2 regions of the Anaerostipes hadrus ATCC 29173 genome follow, and region 1 is predicted to be linked to the other one. Evidence: riboswitches for the same ligand, from Rfam matches in the RefSeq annotation. Region 1 holds a riboswitch; the other holds the start of a gene.
What was found. A riboswitch is a leader RNA that binds a small molecule or an ion and turns the genes downstream of it on or off. The one in region 1 is predicted to bind cyclic di-GMP.

Region 1 (5,219 bases):
TTCCACGTCAGTTTTTTATTTTCCATTTGTTTTATCCCTCCTAAATACAATTTCATATTATAGTACAATCTTTGTAAAATAACTACACTTTTTTTGTACTTTTATAAAATCAATTTTTCATCAAATATTTAAACTGCTTTGATAATTTTTTAACGTTTTCTCTTGTACTTACTGATACAAAATGTTAGAATATAACTAGTGTGTTAACAATGAAACTATCGTTTCATGGAATTTATTTTTAGGAGGACTTATTATGTCATTCACGCAAGAATATCAAAAAAAATTAACAACTGCTGATGAAGCTGTCAAAGTCGTAAAATCCGGAGATCGTCTGGAATATGGATGGTGTGTTACTACTCCAGTTGCTTTAGACGAAGCTTTAGCAAAACGTATGCCTGATCTTGAAAATATTCAGATTCATGGTGGTATCGTTATGCGTCCATTAGCAATCACTCAGATTGAAAACCCAGCAGATCATTTTACATGGAATTCATGGCATATGGGTGGTTTAGAAAGAAAATGGATCAACGAAGGATTCTCTTTCTACGCTCCGATCCGTTATTCTGAATTACCAAGCTATTACCGTGATTGTCTTCCAGGAACAGATGTTGTTATGATGCAGGTTGCACCTATGGATGCTCATGGATATTTTAACTTTGGTCCAAGTGCTTCTCATACAGCAGCTATGCTTGAAAAAGCAAAATGCGTTATCGTCGAAGTTAATGAAAATATGCCTCGTTGCCTTGGTGGTTTCGAAGAAGGTATCCATATTTCCAAAGTTGACATGATCGTTGAAGGAAACAATCCTGCTATTGACGAATTAGGTGGTGGCGGAGCTGCTACAGAAGTGGATCAGGCAGTTGCAAGACTGATCGTTGATCAGATTCCTGACGGAGCCTGCTTACAGCTTGGAATCGGTGGTATGCCTAACGCTGTAGGATCTTTGATCGCAGAATCCGATTTAAAAGATCTTGGTGTTCATACAGAAATGTATGTTGATGCTTTCGTTGATATTGCAAAAGCCGGTAAGATCACAGGTGCTCACAAGAACATCGACCGTTACCGTCAGACTTATGCTTTCGCAGCAGGTACAAAAAAATTATATGATTATTTAAATGATAACCCAGAGTGCATGAGCGCTCCTGTTGATTATACAAACAGCATCGCTACGATTTCATCTATCGATAACTTTATCTCTATCAACAATGCGGTAGATGTTGACTTATATGGACAGATTAGTGCTGAGTCTTCAGGAATCCGTCAGATCAGTGGTGCCGGTGGACAGCTTGATTTCGTTATGGGTGCTTACTTATCTAATGGTGGAAAGAGTTTTGTATGCTTATCTTCTACTTTCACAAATAAGAAAGGGGAAACATTCTCAAGAATCCTTCCTACATTACATAATGGATCTGTCGTTACAGATACTCGTTCGAATGCTCATTACATCGTTACAGAATATGGTATGGCAAACTTAAAAGGTAAGTCTACATGGGAACGTGCAGAAGCCTTGATCAATATCGCTCATCCAGATTTCAGAGATCAGCTGATCAAAGATGCGGAAACTGCTCATATCTGGAGAAGATCCAACAAATAAGCTAACAATCAATTATTTTAATAATTGTTTTTTAAATTTTCCAAACCAAATAAAAATCCCGGACCTTTTACAGATTCGGGATTTTTATTTGATTATTTAATTTTTACATTTTCTATATTCTTAATGATGATCGTACTGCCTCCGCCTGGCTCTTCAATGATCTCAACATTATCTTTGGTATTATATTCTTCCATCGGAATCTTGATCTCAATTCCTGTATCCGTCTCTAACATCTGATATTCCAGTTTCTTGACTGTATTTTCTTTTGCTACTGTAAATGTATCATATTGCATATCATATCGTTCAATCTTCTCATCAAATTCCTGCTTCTTACCTTGATGATTTCCAAATAGTTTATCCCCGATCTCATTCACCTTAAACGCCTGATTTTCCGTAAATTCTTCTCTTAATCGGCTTTTCATGTCCAAACGTTTCGCAATCCCATCTTCTGGATAATGGTTGTTTATATCGTTAATAACTTTATTTAGAATCTGAAATTTCTTCTTTGGTGCCAGATCTGCATAGCATTGTAAGAATCTCTCAGAAAGATAGTTGATCTTATCCCCGTTCAACATCTCATACTTTTTCTCTACAAGACGTACTTTGTATTCTGTCAGATCGATGATCACTGCTTCTGTAAGCTTTGCCGAATCCGTTGGCATAACTCTTTGTTTCACGATATCATTTGCTTCTGCATCTTCCTCTTCTCGATGTACATAAGTCACTTTGTAATTCATCTTAAGCAGTGCGATATGAATTACACTTTGTACCTGAAAAGTCACACAAAGAAGATCCGCTGCAGGAATCGTTACACTATCACACATGATATCAAACAGATTTTCTCCTAAAACTCTTGTCGCCTCTATAAAGCTCTCATCATCTGATTCTTCCATGCTCTCTAACAAACTTAATACTGGCGAAACACTTCCATTGAACTGACATCTTTTTGCATCATCACTTTCCATGATCTTAAAAATATGTCCTCTGACAAATTCCATTAAATCTGGTCCCATCTCCAAAAGCTGACTGGATAAGCCAAGATATCCTGTGTGGCTGTCCAAAATATGTAAAATTCCTTTTCTGATAATAATATCATCTTTCTGTATATGTTCCATGATTGATTGTCTCCTTTTTGTTTTATCCATTGTGTATCATTTTATCATATCGATCATTTTTACGCAAAAAGAAAGAATCCTGCTATACAGAATTCTTCTACGAAAATAAAAAGTCATGGTTCCCTACACCATGACTTCTTCTAATATGAAAAATCCCCATGTATTCCCACCAATGAAGAATCGGCAACCCCTTGCCGGTAATCTTACTGTGAAGCCCTTCACAAATAAAATCTGTGGAAAACATAAAATTTCATATTCTAATAGGACCAACTTCTGATATTCTCTCGGTATGGCAGATTCTATTATCTGGCTCCCTACTTCCTGACACCAAAAAACCATTCATAGAATTATCTCTTCTATAACGGCTGCCTCTATCTGGATTAAATACCCATATCACATTCCCTTAATGCTAAATGTGGCAACCGGCTGTCATAGTCCAATAAGACCTTAGACCCTTCTGACTTTGCGTCCCTGTCTTTCAACAGGTTTGCCCTATGAATAAATATGAACTTTTAACTATGCATATAGAATATCACACTTTCCATAATCTGTCAATTATTTTTAACAATACATAAAGTCCGCGGAAGTATTGATCCGCGGACTCTTTAAAAATTAAATTCTCAAAAAATGATTATTTAACAACTGCTCTTAATTTTTCTGTTAAAGCTGGAACGATCTTGTTTAAGTCTCCAACAATTCCGTAATCAGCTACATCAAAGATAGGAGCTGTTTCATCTTTGTTGATTGCAACGATGATATCAGATTCTTCCATACCTGCAACGTGCTGGATTGCTCCAGAAATACCAATTGCGAAGTATACGTTAGGACGTACAGTTTTTCCTGTCTGTCCAACCTGGATATCTCTTGGCTGCCATCCGTTATCAACAACGGCACGAGAACAGCTTACTTCTCCTCCGAGAACTTCAGCTAATTCTTTTAACATTCCAAATCCTTCTTCTCCAACTCCACGTCCACCAGATACTAAGATCTTAGCATCCATGATATCTACTGTATCTGTAACAGATTTAACGATATCCATGATTTCAACGTATTTGTTGTCTGGAGTAAATCCAGGATTGTATTCGATAACTTCAGCTTTTGCTCCTTCAATAGGATCAATCTTCTGCATAACACCAGGACGAACTGTTGCCATCTGAGGTCTGTTGTCTGGGCAAGCGATTGTTGCGATCGTATTTCCACCGAATGCTGGACGAGTCATTAATAACTGATTGTGTTTCTGTTCTTTTCCTGGGATTGCTCTTAATGGGAAATCACCGATTTCAAGAACTGTACAGTCAGCTGTTAAACCTGTCTGAACACGTGCAGATACACGAGGTCCAAGGTCACGACCGATTGCTGTCGCACCAACTAACATGATCTCTGGTTTGTATTCATTGATCACAGATGCTAATGCATGTGTATATGGTTCTGTTCTGTATTCTTTTAATTCTGGATCGTCAACTACGATAACTTTATCAGCACCGTATTTTGCAAGATCATCTACTAATCCTTTAACGTCAGAACCTACAAGAACAGCAGTTACGTCTGTATCTAAGTCTTTTGCTAAGTCTTTTGCTTTTCCAAGTAATTCGAATGCGATTCCGCTTAATTCGTTATCTACCTGCTGTGCAAAGACGTATACGCCTCTATATTCTTCTAAACCCATTTTATTCACCACTTTTCCTTTTCACTAAATTACATGTTTTTCAGCTAATTTATCCATGATATAATCTACTGCTTCTTCTGGATCAAGTGTAACTTTTTCTCCAGCACCTTTTCTTACTTTGTCAGATGCTTTTGCGATCTTAGTTGGAGATCCAGCAAGACCAAGGTTAGAATCCTCTACATCTTTAAGGTCTTTTCTTCCCCAAACAGTTACTTCTGCATCATATGCATCAAAAATTCCACCTGGAGTCATATATCTTGGCTCGTTTAATTCAGCTAATGCTGTAACTAAGCAAGGCATTTTAGCTTTTAAGATGTGGTATCTATCTTCATACTGACGCTGTACAACTACGCTGTCACCGTCAATTTTAATGTCTTCTGCATAAGAGATAACTGGAATATCAAGATGTTCAGAAATCTGTGGTCCAACCTGAGCTGTATCACCATCGATAGCCTGACGTCCTGTGATGATCAGATCATAGTCAAGATTTCTTAATGCTCCAGCTAATGTAGTAGAAGTTGCCCATGTGTCAGCTCCTCCTAATACTCTGTCAGTTACAAGGATACCTTTATCAGCACCCATTGCCATAGCTTCACGAAGAACTTCGTCAGCTTTTGGAAGTCCCATTGTAAGAACTGTAACTTCAGCTCCATATTCATCTTTAATTCTAAGTGCTGCTTCTAATCCAGCTTTGTCATCTGGGTTCATGATAGTAAGCATAGCACCTCTGTCTAATGTACCATCTGGGTTGAATTTAACTCCACCTTTTGTATCTGGTACCTGTTTTACACAAACAACTATCTTCACGGTAAGTACCTCCCTATTTCAATAAGTTTCCAGAAAT
Region 2 (5,219 bases), 1.4 Mb from region 1:
CTGCTTCATTGGTTGTGGAAAGATCCATCAGGCTGTCTTTCAGAGGATTTGCATCATGTAGTGAAAAACGACAGCAAGTTATGATATCCGGCAATCCGCCATTTTCCTTAAGAAACCGATAGAAATCCAGATCATTGTTGCCCACTACAAATTCAATATTAATATCTGGAAGCTGTTTCTGAATGTATGGGGCATATTTTTCATATAGATTTGTGCTCCATAAATATACAGTGATCGTATCTTTCTCTTCATTTTTCGCGCTCTTCCTATCACATCCTGACATAAGTGATATGACTGTCACCATCACCAAAAGTATAGAAAGAACTCTATTCCATTTTCTCTTTTTCATTATGAATCCTCCTCTTTATTTTCCACGAATTCACTGATCACTTTTACTAATAATTTTGCATCTATAGGTTTCGCGATATGTTCATTCATTCCCGATTCTTTTGACTTTAATCTATCCTCGGTGAACGCATTTGCCGTCATTGCTATGATCGGAACCGTTTTTGCATCATCTCTGTCCAGTGCACGGATCATCTTTGCTGCTTCATAACCATTCTTGATCGGCATCATGATATCCATCAGAATGACATCAAATTCATCTGGTCTGCTTTTTTTGAATACCTCAACAGCTTCTTGGCCATTCCATGCTTTCGTCACAGATGCACCTTCATTCTGAATCACAAATTCTGCAATTTCCATATTCAGCTCATTATCTTCCACCAGAAGGATCTTCAGATCTTTTATAGATTTTTCTGATATAGCTTCCTGTTCTTCACGTTGATCAGCATCCTGATCTATTTTAAATGGAATCCTGATCACAAAGGTCGTTCCTTTTTCTTTCTCACTTTCAAACGTGATCGTTCCTCCCATTTTTTCGATCAGTTTTTTCGTGATCGGCATTCCAAGCCCTGTTCCGGAAAATTTTGTACGGCTTCCAGTATGCTCCTGTGCAAACGGTTCAAAAAGGCGTTTCTGGAAATCCTTTGTCATACCAATTCCTGTATCTCGGCAGATAAATTCAATCGTCACTCTTCCCTCCTGCTCCGATGTAAATTCCTGGCAGCTGATGTAGATATATCCGTTTTCTTTATTATATTTTACCGCATTTGACAAAATATTCATCATGATCCTTTTTACATATCCTGGACTTCCGAGCAGATTCCAGTGTGTGATTTCTTCTTTCTCCCACACGATTCGAATATTTTGTTCTGCAGCTATCTGTTCGATCACAACAAAGATTTCCTTGGAAATATTGCTTAGATTAAATGGAATTTCTTCCAGAACTACTTCGTCCGATTCCAGCTTACTCATATCCAAAACTTCATTGATCAATTCCAGTAACAGATGAGATGTTTCTTTGATCTTTGTCCTGCATTCTGTCTGTTTTTCCATATCATCTGCATAATACTCCGCCACATCGATCATACCGCATATTCCATTGATCGGTGTCCGGATATCATGGCTCATCCTCTGGAGAAACTCAGTTTTCGCCTCGTTCGCTGCCTCTGCTTTTTTTGCCGATTTCAGAAGTTCTGCTTTATATTTCTCATCTTTTTCCTGTTCCTGTTTCTGATGTGCCAGATTGGTTGTATATATCCAGAACCATAAAAAACTAAGAATGATAAGATAAAGGAATACAACACCTGTTACACTGAGTGGCAGATTACTGAATACCTCTTTATCTGGTAAATACATGTAGATATAATAATCCCTTTGTTTCAGCATGATACCATAGCATCCAGTTCCTTTATTCTTCAGATGAAAGATATGCCGACTATCTGTATGCTTCTTCATTTTCTGAATAATCTCATTGTCTGCGACATCCTGTGCCAATAATTTCTCATCGTTACTGGCAATAATCTTCCCTTTGTCTGCAACGATGATCGTCCCGTCTTTCTCAGTATTGTACCCCTTTAAAAGACTCTGGATCGTTAAAGTATAATTTCTGATAAATCTCGGAGATGTGTAATAGTAAACTGCAACGATCCCTGGGGCATCTTTTCTGGCGCAGGCTGCGATATCGATACGTGATCCATCTCCTCTGACAATCCGTTCTGAATAAGATCTTTCTTTATATCCTGTGTAATCCATGATGATATCTTTTTGCAGATAATCAATCATCTCATCCATCAAACCTTCATCCATACTGTATTCACAGACTTTCTTTCCTTCTTCATCCAATACAAGAATACCATCCACCCAGAGTGACTGCAGATTCTCTTTCAGAAACTTTCGGTCTAACTGCTTTCTATTCTTTACTTCCATATCAATATTTGTACTCATCTGTCTGGCATTTTCGATCGCACGAAGGAGACTTTTTGATTCTGAAGATTCATTATAATGAGTATAGGTTGAGCACTGTACTTTGACATAGTTTACAATCTCCACCATTCTTTTCTCAGCTTCGTTTTTTTCCGTATGAAAAAAACAAAAAATTGCAGTGACAAACATACAGATGCCAAGCAAACCAACAACTATCCAGAATCGTTTTGCTTTTTCTCTTCCATTAATATCCAAGATCATCCACCTCCAAATATTTCTCTGGATCATCCATATATTTTTTTATGATCTTCAGGGAGGTACCATCCTTGTGCATTTCTTCCAGCTTCTGTTTCATCTGCTCGCAGATTCCTCTGTCATCATTCTTTGCAAAAGCAGCTCCTATCCCGACGACCATCAATGGTTCCTTCAGAATGCGGAAGCTTGTATCATAATCTTTCATATACTGAATGATGGATTCCTCATGCACAGCCACAGCATCCACATACCCTTTTCCCAGAAATGTATAGATCAATTCCCTGTGTCCAAGACTGATCAGATTGCCAAGTTTTGGAATTCTCTTATCTGTCCGCTTCAGAAAGATACCTTCCGGTTTGGTTGTAGACTGGACTGCAAGATTCTTTCCTTTCAGATCACTCAATTTATGAATGTCACTGTTCTCATTTACAGCAACCACCTGACGGCTTGCTATATATGGTCCGGCCCAACGATAATCGTTAAGTCGCCCTTCCATTGAAAAACATCCCATGATACAATCAATTTTCCCACTTTCTACCAGCTCTTTTTTCTTTTCCCAATTGATCTGAACGATCTCCGTCTTATACCCCATCCTTCTGAATGCTTCCGTTGCCAGTTCAACATCTATACCTGTCGGGATACCATCCTCATTCAGGAAATTATAAGGCGGATAATTGTCACTTCCAATTTTTATAACAGGTTTTTTTGTTGTGTCAGACACTTTATCTGCCTTATCACATCCTGCCAAAGTTGCCATTAACATAGAAAATATCAATACAACAGTAAAAATTTTTCTTTTTTTCATCTTATAACCTCATTTTTATATCTCATCCTTATGAAATAAAACAGCACTGCCACACAGACAGTGCCTATCATTTTCTACAACCGGCTGCCATTTTACAGGCCCTTTAGCTTTGCGTCACAGACTTTCGTCTGTTTTGCTTAGAATCTTTCTTTAATTATACCATGATAATGTCAGTATCAAAAGTAAAAAATATAAATCTAGCTCCAATAATCCGTCTCGTATTCCATTCCAATATTCCGAGTCTTAAACACTGGATCCTCTCCATTTTTCTTCTGCTTTTCATAATCCTCCAATGCTTTCAGTGCTGTATTTGACAAAATCAAGATCACTGGAATATTGATCAGTGCCATAACTCCCATCAAAACATCTGAAATATTCCAAAGCATAGAAACTTCCATTCCTGCACCAATGAACACAACCAGTGCAGATACTATACGAAATCCTTTCATGAATGTCTTTGATGGCTGTCCTTTGTGGATATAATTTAACAAGTTATCACAATAAAAACAATTCCCAAGAAGTGTTGTAAATGCAAACAATACCATCGCTACTGTGATAAAGAGTGGTCCGAAGTTTCCTAAGGATTCATGCAGTGCTGCCTGTACCCATGGTGCCCCCTGTAATTCTTGCGCAGGGGCGATTCCTGATGACAAACACATCATGGCTGTTGCTGTGCATAAAAGCAGGGTATCAATGAATACGGATAACATCTGTACTAAACCCTGTTTGATTGGATGACTTACTTGTGCGGATGCAGAAGCATTTGGTGCTGATCCAATACCTGCTTCATTGGAGTACAGACCTCTTCTGATTCCCTGCATCATAGCTGATCCTGCAAATGCACCAAAAATTGCTTTGAAATCAAATGCTTCGCTGATGATCTTTGAAAATACAACTGGCAGATATGCACGGTTGATGATCATAACGATCACAGAGATCAGAATATATGCAACCCCCATAGCTGGCACTAATGTAGATGTTACTTTTACAATTCTTGATCCCCCGCCTAAGAGACACCATCCTGTGATCACTGCAAGAATTCCTCCGATGATCCATGGCGTCCATTTTACATCATAAAATGAGAATCCTGAAAATGTAGATTGTAAATTATAAGATGCGAGCATATTAAATCCAAATGCATACGTTGCGATCATGGAAATACAGAATATGATCGCTAATGGTCTGCAGTGAAGTGCTGCTTCAATGTAATATGCCGGTCCTCCGTAACATTCTCCATCTTTTCCTTTTCTCTTATAAATCTGTGCCAGCGTACTTTCGATCAGTGCGGATGCACTTCCGATGATCGCAATGATCCACATCCAGAATACAGAGCCAAATCCTCCAATGCAGATAGCTGACGATACTCCAATGATATTTCCTGTTCCAACTCGTGATGCGGTAGATACCATTAATGCCTGAAACGATGATACTCCATTTTCATCTTCTGGCTTTTCTACAACGGCTTTGCAGGCATCTTTAAATAATCTCATCTGTGGCAGTTTTGTACGGATCGTAAAATAGATTCCCGCTCCGATCAACAGTATTACTAGCAATTTACTGTACATAAAAGTACTGATGCTGTCAATGATGATTCCTAACATAAATTCTCTCCTTGTACGATATTCTCGTATAATAATCTGGATCAATAGTTACAATTTTTATTGCAGCTACTTTAATTCAACAGAAAAATAGACAGTCCCTGCCTGAGGGACTGCCCATTCATTTTAAAAGTATGCGATTTTACTGTCTGCGTCGTTTTTGTATCTTATGATATAATCGCGATTTTCAGAATTCTGATAAATGATGAATATCCCGTTTTCCTGCCGTCTGTCGGCAGAAAGGTCCGTTGAACCTTCTTCGTATGGCTTCAGAAGCTTTCGCTGCTGGTTTA

Region 2: it holds a riboswitch for cyclic di-GMP, as region 1 does, so the genes downstream of both, QUE18_RS01465 (substrate-binding periplasmic protein) here and QUE18_RS08485 (nucleoid-associated protein) in region 1, are expected to answer to the same signal.

The regions. Positions count from the first base shown of each region.
Region 1 is NZ_AP028031.1:1,733,077-1,738,295, forward strand. It holds gene QUE18_RS08475 (L,D-transpeptidase family protein) at 1-26, opposite strand, end outside; gene QUE18_RS08480 (butyryl-CoA:acetate CoA-transferase) at 254-1,594, shown strand; gene QUE18_RS08485 (nucleoid-associated protein) at 1,687-2,709, opposite strand; cyclic di-GMP riboswitch class I at 3,124-3,211, opposite strand; gene QUE18_RS08490 (electron transfer flavoprotein subunit alpha/FixB family protein) at 3,341-4,375, opposite strand; gene QUE18_RS08495 (electron transfer flavoprotein subunit beta/FixA family protein) at 4,400-5,182, opposite strand; gene QUE18_RS08500 (acyl-CoA dehydrogenase) at 5,196-5,219, opposite strand, start outside.
Region 2 is NZ_AP028031.1:307,427-312,645, reverse strand. It holds gene QUE18_RS01475 (extracellular solute-binding protein) at 1-349, opposite strand, end outside; gene QUE18_RS01470 (hybrid sensor histidine kinase/response regulator) at 349-2,529, opposite strand; gene QUE18_RS01465 (substrate-binding periplasmic protein) at 2,513-3,328, opposite strand; cyclic di-GMP riboswitch class I at 3,401-3,476, opposite strand; gene QUE18_RS01460 (alanine/glycine:cation symporter family protein) at 3,526-4,929, opposite strand.